3 regions of the Micromonospora sp. B11E3 genome follow, and region 1 is predicted to be linked to each of the others. Evidence: riboswitches for the same ligand, from Rfam matches in the RefSeq annotation. Region 1 holds a riboswitch; each other region holds the start of a gene.
What was found. A riboswitch is a leader RNA that binds a small molecule or an ion and turns the genes downstream of it on or off. The one in region 1 is predicted to bind S-adenosylmethionine.

Region 1 (3,267 bases):
GCCGGGTGCACGGCCAGGTCGAGGCTGGCGTTCTCGGTGTTGTCGAGCTGCGGCAGGTCGAGGCGGAGGTACCCGGCCGGCACCCCGTCGAGCCGGGCGAGCGCCGCCACGACCTCGGTGCCCGGCATCGGGTGCCGGATCGCGCCCTCGAACCGCCGCCGGCACACCGGCGGGAAGTCCGGCACGTCCGCCGCTTCGGCCGCCGCCCTGATCCGGTACGCCCCGTCGACCGCCGCCTGGTCGGCCGGGTCGATCGGCGCGATGTCGATACCCATGGCCCGAGAGTGGCCCGGAGAAGACGATCGGGCCAGCGAATTTCCTCGCTGGCCCGATCGGAGGTTGGTCGGGAGGGACGGTCGCACAACGCCTCCGGCGCTGGGTCGGATGACTTGAAAAGTCTCCGGCGAAACGCCCTCCCGCACGGAGCATCGTGCGCCCGTCCGGTTCCTGCCGTCAAGTCCTTACCGGCAGGTTTTTCACACCGAACGCGAAAAGCCCGTTACCCAACGGATCCGCCCTATCCCCCGTCCGGGCGATCCGTCCCCACCCGACCGACGGACACCGCTGCCCCGCCCCGCCCGAACCTCCCGCGATCTTGCAGTTACGGCCCGACATATGGCGCGAACACCCCGAAACGAGGGCCACAAGTGCAAGATCGCCGAGGTCGGGTGGGGGCGGGGTGGGTGGGTCAGCCGAGGAGGCCGGCGTCGCGGGCGGCGCGCAGGGACGGCCTGATCCGGTGGGTCGGGCCGACCTGGCCGGCGACCGCGTCGAGGGTCTTCAGGCCCTCGCCGGTATTGAACACCACCGTCTCCGCCGTCGGGTCGAGCCGGCCGGACTCGACCAGCTTGCGCAACACCGCCACGGTCACCCCGCCCGCCGTCTCGGCGAAGACGCCGGCCGTCCGGGCCAGCAGGCGGATGCCCGCGCGGATCTCGTCGTCGTCGGCGTACTCCATCCACCCGCCGGTGCGCCGGACGGCCTCCAGCGCGTACAGGCCGGCGGCCGGGTCGCCGATGTTCAGCGACTTGGCGATGCCGGTGGGCTTGACGGGGGTGATGGTGTCGCTGCCGGCGTGCAGGGCGGTGGCGATCGGGTTGCAGCCGGCGGACTGGGCGCCGAACACCTTCCAGCCGCCGGCAGGCGCCTCGACCAGACCGATCTCGACCAGCTCGCTGAACGCCTTGTCGACCTTCGTGAGCAGTTCCCCGCTGGCCATCGGGATGACCACCTGGGCCGGGATGCGCCAGCCGAGCTGCTCGGCCACCTCGTACCCGAGGGTCTTGGAGCCCTCGGCGTAGTACGGCCGGACGTTGACGTTGACGAACGCCGTGTCCTCGAACTCGTCGGTCTCCACCAGCTCGCCGCAGAGCCGGTTCACGTCGTCGTACGAACCGTCGATGGCGACCAGCTCGCCGCCGTAGACGGCGGTGGTGATCACCTTGCCCTGCTCCAGGTCGCTCGGAATGAACACGACGGACGGGACCCCGGCGCGGGCGGCGTGCGCGGCGACGGAGTTGGCCAGGTTGCCCGTGGACGCGCAGGCGAACCGGGTGAAGCCGAGCGCCCGGGCCGCGGTCAACGCCACCGAGACGACCCGGTCCTTGAACGAGTGGGTGGGGTTGGCGCTGTCGTCCTTGACCCAGAGCGGGGCGGTGATGCCCAGCTCGGCGGCCAGGTGCGGGGCGGCGACCAGCGGGGTCAGCCCCGGATCGAGGGTCACCCGGGCGGCCGGGTCCTGGCCGGCCGGGAGCAGGGCGGCGTACCGCCACAGGTTGCGGGGGCCGGCCTCGATCTGCTCGCGGGTGACGCGGGCCAGGGCGGCCGGGTCGTAGTCGACCTCCAGCGGGCCGAAACATTCGAAACAGGCGTGCTGCGCGGCGAGCGGGTAGCGGGCCTGACAGGCCCGGCAGACCAGGGCGCGGGCGGGGCTGGCGGTGGTGTCGATGCCGGACGCGGCGAGGGTCGACGTCATGTCGAGGAGTCCTCTCATCTTCCCCACACCGCACCCTGCGGCGGGGACGGAATTGGCACCTGCCCGCGCCGCTCGTCGTCGAGCGCGTGGGTGGTTGCCGGGGCGTCTTTGGGCCGTATCCCTCAGCCCCTCTGGATGAGGTATGCAGTTGTGCTGCCGAGTCTACGACGGTCCTCCCGGGCCGCCACCCGTTCTTCCCACCCTGTGAGCTGCGCCGCAGTGTCCGCACAACTTCAGGGAAGTAGTGGCCTCGTCGCCGGCTGAGACCACTACTTCCCGGAAGTTGTCGCCGCCCGGTGGGTCAGCGGGCGGGGGTGAGGGTGGGGGTGGGAGTGGCGGTCGAGGAGCGGCGGCGGCCGAGGACGCTGTCGAGCGCCCAGCCGCCCGGGCCGAGCACCGCGACGAGCACGAACGACCAGCAGAACAGCGCCGCGAGCTCGCCGCCGTTGCGCAGCGGCAGCAGCCCGTCCGGCTGGTGCACCACGAAGTACGCGTACGCCATGGAGCCGGAGGCGAGCAGCGCGGCGGGCCGGGTGAGGAGCCCGACCAGCACGAGCGCGCCGCAGACGGCCTGGATCAGCGCGGCCCACCAGCCCGGCCACTGGCCGACCGGCACCGCCTGCCCGGTGCCCCGCGCCCCGCCGAACAGGCCGAACAGCGACGACATCCCGTGGAGCAGGAACAACAGGCCGATCACCATGCGGAACAGGGACAGCACCGGCGGACCCAACCGATCGACTCTCATCCAACACCTCCAGAGTCAACAATTGACTACGCAAGGATGCTGGATTAATTCAGGAGAGTCGATAGCTTTCTCGTTAAAAAGTTGTTTCCACGGGGTGCCCGTACGGTCAGCTCGTGATGTCCTTGCGGGTGAACCGCCAGTACGCTAGCGACCAGAAGACGGTGGCGTAGCCGACCGCCGAGACGCAGCCGCGCACCACGTCGTCCGTCTGCACCGGCGTCGACAGCAGCCCCAACCAGGCGGTGCTGTAGTGGGTCGGCAGGAAGGCGCGCAGCGCACCGAGCGCGGTGATCTGGTCCAGGATGCTGGAGAGGATCCAGAGCAGCACCGCCCCGCCGACCGCTCCGAGCGCCGCGTCCGTGACCACCGACAGCAGGAACGCCAGCCCGGCCACCGCCAGCAGGACGACCGCCAGGTAGCCGAGCACCGCCAGCAGCCGCAGCAGCCCCTCGCCCGGCTCCAACTGTGCCGCGACCTGGCTGTGCAGCGGCTCCCAGCCGTACCGGAGGGTGCCGGCGGCCAGGGCGGTGCCGGCGAGCAGCACGAG
Region 2 (3,267 bases), on a different contig from region 1:
GGCCGAGGAAGTAGACCAGGCTGGAGTCCTTGATCAGCGCGATGAGCTGGTTGACCCACGCCGGCAGCACGCGGCGCACGCCCTGCGGGATGATCACCAGCCGCATCGCCTCGCCCCAGGAGAAGCCCAGCGCCCGGGCGCCCTCCAGCTGCGCGGCCTCCACGCTCTGGATGCCGGACCGGAAGATCTCCCCGATGTACGCCGCGGCGATCAGCGACAGCGCCAGGATGCCCAGCGGGTACGGGTTGGGACCCCACACCTGCATGCCCAGCGGCGCCAGCCCGACGCCGATGAGCAGGATCGTCGCCGCGGCGGGCAGCCCCCGGAAGACGTCGGTGTAGACCCGGGCCGGCCAGCGCAGCCACCGGGTACGGGAGATGCCGGCCACGGCCAGCAGAATGCCCAGCAGCGAGCCGAGCAGGGCGGCCGAGATCGCCAGGATCAGCGTGTTGGGCAGCCCGACCGTCAGCATCTCGGGCAGCGCCGCGCGCATCGAGTCCCAGTCGAAGAACGTCTCCCACAGGGTGCTCAGTGGATCCATCGTCCCGTCCGTCCCGCTCGCTCGTCACGTACCGTCAGGAAGCCGCCGAGGCGGACGCCGACGGCGCGGCCGTCCCGGACGGCTCGGTCGCCGCCGACGGGACCGGCACGGTGCCGCTGCCCGGCTTGAAGTCGGCCGGGATCGGGCGGCCCGGGTAGTACTGGGCCTGCAGCCGGCTCCAGGTGCCGTCGGCGATGACCTCGTCGAGGCCCTTGTTGAGCGCCTCGCGCAGCTTGTCGTTGCCCTTGGCCACCGCGTACGCGGTCGGGGCGGGGCTGAGCTGCTTCGCCGCCACCTTGATCTTGCCTCCGCTGTCGGCGGCGGTCTTCTCGCCGATCTCGGCCGGGGCGATCCACGCGTCGGCGGTGCCTGCCTTGAGCTGGTTGAGCGCGCCGTTGTAGTCGGGCACCCGCACCGGGTTCAGGTTCTGCCCGGTGGCGTAGTCGTCCTGCACGGTGCCCTGCACGACCACGACCCGCTTGCCCGCGAGCTGGTCGAAGCCGGTGATCGAGGAGCCGGCCGGGACGTCGAGGCCGAAGTAGCCGAAGTCGTAGCCGTTGCCGAAGTCGACGGTCTTCTTCCGCGCCTCGGTGATGGTGATCGACGAGCTGCCGACGTCGAACTTGTGGTTGTTGACCTGCGACAGCAGTGCGGAGAAGTCGGTGCCGACGAACTCCACCTTCAGGCCGATCTTCGCCGCGACCGCGGTGAGCAGGTCGTTGTCGAAGCCGGTGAACTTGCCGTCCTTCAGGTAGACGTTCGGCGGGGCGTCGGTGAGCGTGCCGGTGCGCAGCACGCCGGCCTGGAGCAGGCCGTACGGGTTGTCCGCCGCGTTCGGGGCGTCGTCGCCGCAGGCGGTCAGCGCCCCGGCGGCGAGGACGGCGGCGGCGCCGAGGGCGGCGACCTTGGTCAGGGCAGGAAGGAATCGCACAGGTGTCTCCTGGATCGGGGAAACGGCGCGCCGCCGACCGCCGAGGACGGCGTCGGGTGGGCGTACCGGGAGGGGTTGCCGGAAGGGGGCGCTCAGCGCGAGGTGCGGCGACAGCCGGCGCTGCACATTCGCATCAGGTCCACGTGCCGGCGCCTGACCAGCGCGACGCGGGGGAGCGGGGCTCCGGCCGGCGGGCGGAGGTGGTAGGCAGACATGGCTCTCCAGGGTCGGTGATGACCTGGGGACCAGGCCACGCTTGCACCGGTGACACTCCGGTGCCTGGTCTTCACCCGGGGCACCCCACCGCGGAGGAGGGTTGCCGGCCAGCGAGCCGGGGCTTGGCGCTGGCGCTCATGACCTGCACCGACAGTAACAGGGCACCCGGGCCGCCCGTCCAGCCGATATGACCACGCTCACGCGCTGTGACCGGACGGGTGGTCGGCGTCCACCGCCGGTAGCGCCGTACGTGGGCGAAAGGGCCTGGTCGCGGCTGGCGGAGACGTCTTCGTAACAGACCCTTGACCCCGTCGTCGGCGGACCCGCAGACTCCCCCGGAAACGTTTACGGGTTGCAGGCGGAGGTGCCGGGGGGCGTGGGTCGTAAACGTCTACCCTCGGTGCCGGGCGGCCGGCAGTGCACACCGTCGCCGCCCGCGCCGGCGTCTCGATCGCCTCGGCGTCCCGGGTGCTCAACGGCGTGGGCGGCGGCCCGGAGACCGTCCGCAAGGTGCATGCCGCCGCCGAGGTCGGATACGTCCCGAACGCCGTCGCACGCTCGCTGCAGTCGCAGCGCACCGGCCTGGTCGCGCTCGCCGTCGAGGACCTCGGCAACCCGGTGTACGCGGCGATGACGCGGGCCGTCGAGGAGATCGTCGCCGCGTCCGGCCGGCAACTGCTGGTGCACGCCACGGGCGGCCGGGTCGACGACGAGCGCGCCCTGCTGCGCCGGCTGGCCAACCGCCACGTCGACGGGATGATCGCCTCGCTGATCCGGGTCACCGAGGAGCACCTGGCCGCCATCGGCGACAGTCCCGTTCCGGTGGTGGTGGTCGGTCGGCTCGGCGCCGATGCCGCCGTCGACAACGTCCGCACCGACTCCCGCGCCGGCGTGGCGTTGGCCGTGGACCATCTGCTCGCCGCCGGCCGGCGGCGGATCGGCTTCGTCAACGGCCCCCTCGACACGGTCCCCGGCGCGGCCCGCGCCGCCGGCTTCCGGGCCGCCCTCGCCGCGCGGGGCGTCGAGTTCGACGACCGCCTGGTCGAGGTGGGCGACTTCCGGTACGACGCGGGCCGCGCCGCCACCGAGCGGCTGCTCGCCCGGGCCCGCCCCGACGCCCTGCTCTGCGCCGACGTCCTCATCGCCGTCGGCGCCCTGCACGCCCTGCTCGCCGCCGGCCACCGGGTGCCCGACGACGTCGCCCTGGTCGGCATGGACGACACCGAACTGGCGCGGATGGTGTTTCCCCAGCTGTCCAGCGTCTCCCTCGGCTCTGCCGAGCGCGGTCGGCGCGCCGCCGAGCTGCTGCTGCAGCGGATCGCCGAACCCGGCCTGCCGCCCCGCCGCGAGCAGGTCCCGCCGCGCCTGGTCGTCCGCGCCTCCAGCGCCGCGCCGTCCGCCGTGCCCACGGTCGCGGTACCCGGGCCGCTGGAACTGGGGGCGCGTGGGCGCTGATCGCGCGCACCGCCCCGCGTACCCGCAGGTGGCGGCGTGCCCGCGGCGCGCGACCGCCCGACGCCGCCCGCGGGGCCACGCCGTCGAGCGCCGCAACCCGTCGGGGGGGCCCGGTCCTGCCCGG
Region 3 (3,267 bases), on a different contig from region 1:
GAGCTCGGCCGGCCCGCGGCCCCCCACCGCCCCCGCCCTCGGCTGAGCGGTCGGGGGCCGCCGTCAACGCCTGGGACAGGCCCTCCTCACGCGGAACATCGGAGCGCCGCGAGGGCGGCGAGCAGGCGGTCGACGTCGTCGGTCGTGCTGCCCAGCCCGAGGCTGGCCCGTAGGGCGGTCGGCGGCAGGTCGGTGCGCCCGCTGCGGGCGGCGGCCTCGGCGAGCAGCCGCCGGGCCAGCGGGTGGGCGCAGAACAGCCCGTCGCGGACCCCGATGTCGTGCCCCGCGGCCAGCTCCGCCGCCACCTCGGCCGAGTCCCGGCCGGCCACGACGAACGACACGATGCCGACCCGCGGCGCGTCCGGGCCGAAGGTGCGCAGCTCCACCGCGTGCGGCAGGGCGGCCAGGCCGTCCCGGAGCCGGGCCAGCAGCGCCTGCTCGTGGGCGTGCAGCGCGGCCCGGTCGGCGTCGGCCAGCGCCGCGCACACCGCCGCCAGGGCGACCGCGCCGAGCAGGTTGGGCGTGCCGCCCTCGTGCCGGGCCGGGCCGGTGGTCCAGCGCACGTCGTGGGTGGCCGCGCCGACGTGGCTGGTGGCGCCGCCCCCGGCCAGGTACGGCGGGGCCGCGTCCAGCCAGTCGCTCCGGCCGAGCAGCACTCCCGCCCCGAACGGCGCGTACAGCTTGTGCCCGGAGGCGGCCAGGTAATCCACGTCCAGCGCGGCCACGTCGACCGGGGCGTGCGGGGCGAGCTGGGCGGCGTCGACCGCGATCCGGGCGCCGTGCCGGCGGGCCACCAGCGCCAGCTCGGCCACCGGCCAGCGCTCCCCGGTCACGTTGCTCGCCCCGGTCACCGCGACCAGCACCGGCAGATCGGCCCGCGTACCGCGGCGCAGCTCCGTCAGCGCGGCCTCCAGCGCGCGGACCGCTTCACGCGGGGCGGCCGGCACCGGCAGCCGCACCGAGCCGCGCGGCCAGGGCAGCAGGTTGGCGTGGTGCTCGCCGGCGAAGGTGACCACCGTGGTCCCGGCGGGCAGGGCCCGGGCCAGCAGGTTCAGCGCGTCGGTGGTGTTGCGGGTGAAGACGACGTGGTCGCCCGCGCGGGCGCCGAAGAAGTCGCCGACCGTCTGCCGCGCCCGCTCGTACTCGAGGGTGCAGCGCCGCGACAGCGCGCCGGCGCCGCGGTGCACGCTCGCGTACCAGGGCAGGAGCTCGGCCACGGCGTCGGCCGCGGCCCGCGCGCACGGCGCGCTGGCGGCGTGGTCGAGGTTGACCTGGCCCGGCACGCCGAGCACGTCGAGCGGCCGCGCGGTCCGCGACGGCAGCGGGGGCAGCGGGGGTACGAGGGTGACGGTCACTGGCCTACCTCCGAGGTCCGGGGACCCCGGGGTGGGCACCGGGACGGGGTCCGCGCTTGCCCAGCGCCGGACGGGGCTGGGCCCGGTCATCACCCGGGGCACCCCACCGCGAACTAGACGAGGGTTGCCGGCCAGCAAGCCGGGGCTTCGCGCTGGCACTCGTGACCTGCCGGCAGCATACCGCCCGCCGGATGCGGCCGGACCCGCCGGTCGGGGGTGACTACGCTGACGGGATGGCCGACACCCCGCCCGGCGGCGCCACCCCGCCGTGGACCGCGCCCCCCGTCCCGTCGCCGCCCGGCGGGGCCGACAGGATGCCGCCGCGCCGGCTGGGCTGGCGGCGGATCGTGGTGTTGACCCTGGTGGTGCTGCTGATCGCGGCCTGCGCGGTCTACATGCTGTTCGTGCTCGGCTCGAACCTCGGCCCGCAGGCGCTCCTGGTCGGCGTGCTCGCCGCCGTCCTGCCGGTGCCGGTCCTGGTCGCCGCCTTCCTCTGGCTCGACCGGTACGAGCCGGAGCCGCTGAAGTACCTGGTCTTCTGCTTCGCCTGGGGCGCGTTCGTCTCCACCGCCGCCTCGCTGACCGTCAACGAGTTCTTCGCCGCCCGGTTCGCCGACTGGCAGTTGCCCGCCGCACTCACCGGGGTGCTGGTCGCCCCGTTCATCGAGGAGTTGACCAAGGCGCTCGGGCCGATCCTGCTGCTGGTGTTCCGCCGCCGGGAGTGGTCCGGGATCACCGACGGCCTGGTCTACTGCGGGCTGTCGGCGGTCGGCTTCGCGATGGTGGAGAACATCCTCTACCTCGGCGGCTACGGCTACCGCTCGGGCGTCGACGAGTACGGCCCGGCGACCGGGGCCCAGCAGGTCATCGCGATCTTCATCGTCCGGATCCTGCTGTTCGGGTTCGCCCACCCGCTGTTCACCTCGATGACCGGGGTGGGGCTGGGCATCGCCGCCCGTGCGGCCGACCGGCGGCTGCGGTTCCTCGCCCCGATCGCGGGCCTGCTGCTGGCGATGATGCTGCACGGCACCTGGAACCTGCTGCCGTCGCTGGCCCAGGCCACGGGGCAGGCGGTGATCGCCCTGTACGGGTACCTCGGGGTGATGGTGCCGATCTTCTTCGGCATGGTCGGCCTGGCCGTCTGGCTGCGCGGCTGGGAGGGCCGGCTGACCGAGCGCACCCTGCCGGACTACGTGCGGGCCGGCTGGCTGACCCCGCCGGAGGTGGCCTCCCTGGGCAGCCTCGGCCGGCGGCACGCCGCCCGCACCTGGGCGCGGCGGGTCGCCGGGGACGCCGGGGTGAAGGCGATGCGCGGGTACCAGTTCTCCGCCACCCGCCTGGCCCTACTGCGCGACGGGATGCGCCGGGGGCTGGACCGCAGCCCCGTCGACCGGGAACGGACGGTGCGGGAGGAACGGGAACTGCTGGACGCGATCACGGCGTACCGGTCGTTCTTCGTCGGCCGCGACCCGCAGGCCCCGGTCGGGCGCTGGGACGGCCAGCGCTACCACCTGCGGTTCCCGGACGGCTCGGAGCGGCCGGTCGACGCCCCGGACGACCCCGTCGTGCCGATCCCCGTGGTGCTCGCCCCATCGCCGCCTCCCGCCCATCCGGCCGGCTACGGCCCGCCGGGCTGGTACGGCCCCGGCCCGGCCGCCCCCTGGCCGCCGGGCCGGCCCTGACCGGCCGGCCGCGCCCCCGGTTCTCGGGTCGGATCCGACCGGCCGGCCCCTCGGGTCGGGGCCCGTCAGGTCATCAGGCTGGTGAGGAAGTCTCCGAGGCCCTGCGCCATCGCCATCAGGCCCGCCCCGATCGCCTTGACCATCTGCGCCGCGCCCTCGGGCCGGAACGCCATGAAGTAGATCAGGAACGCGACGCTTCCCCAGGCGAGCAGCTTCTTGACGAATACCGG

Region 2: linked by a shared signal. The riboswitch ahead of ABGB16_RS14250 (ABC transporter substrate-binding protein) and the one ahead of thrC (threonine synthase) in region 1 are both predicted to bind S-adenosylmethionine.
Region 3: linked by a shared signal. The riboswitch ahead of ABGB16_RS26750 (aminotransferase class V-fold PLP-dependent enzyme) and the one ahead of thrC (threonine synthase) in region 1 are both predicted to bind S-adenosylmethionine.

Annotation. Positions count from the first base shown of each region.
Region 1 covers NZ_JBDPMC010000040.1:11,020-14,286, forward strand. The annotation lists gene ABGB16_RS20065 (GNAT family N-acetyltransferase) at 1-275, opposite strand, end outside; gene thrC (threonine synthase) at 689-1,975, opposite strand; SAM riboswitch class I at 1,987-2,117, opposite strand; gene ABGB16_RS20075 (DoxX family protein) at 2,277-2,720, opposite strand; gene ABGB16_RS20080 (ABC transporter permease subunit) at 2,827-3,267, opposite strand, start outside.
Region 2 covers NZ_JBDPMC010000022.1:87,333-90,599, forward strand. The annotation lists gene ABGB16_RS14245 (amino acid ABC transporter permease) at 1-541, opposite strand, end outside; gene ABGB16_RS14250 (ABC transporter substrate-binding protein) at 576-1,472, opposite strand; SAM riboswitch class IV at 1,720-1,831, opposite strand; gene ABGB16_RS14255 (LacI family DNA-binding transcriptional regulator) at 2,106-3,143, shown strand.
Region 3 covers NZ_JBDPMC010000071.1:23,289-26,555, reverse strand. The annotation lists gene ABGB16_RS26755 (FUSC family protein) at 1-46, shown strand, start outside; gene ABGB16_RS26750 (aminotransferase class V-fold PLP-dependent enzyme) at 87-1,355, opposite strand; SAM riboswitch class IV at 1,403-1,522, opposite strand; gene ABGB16_RS26745 (PrsW family intramembrane metalloprotease) at 1,589-3,037, shown strand; gene ABGB16_RS26740 (hypothetical protein) at 3,103-3,267, opposite strand, start outside.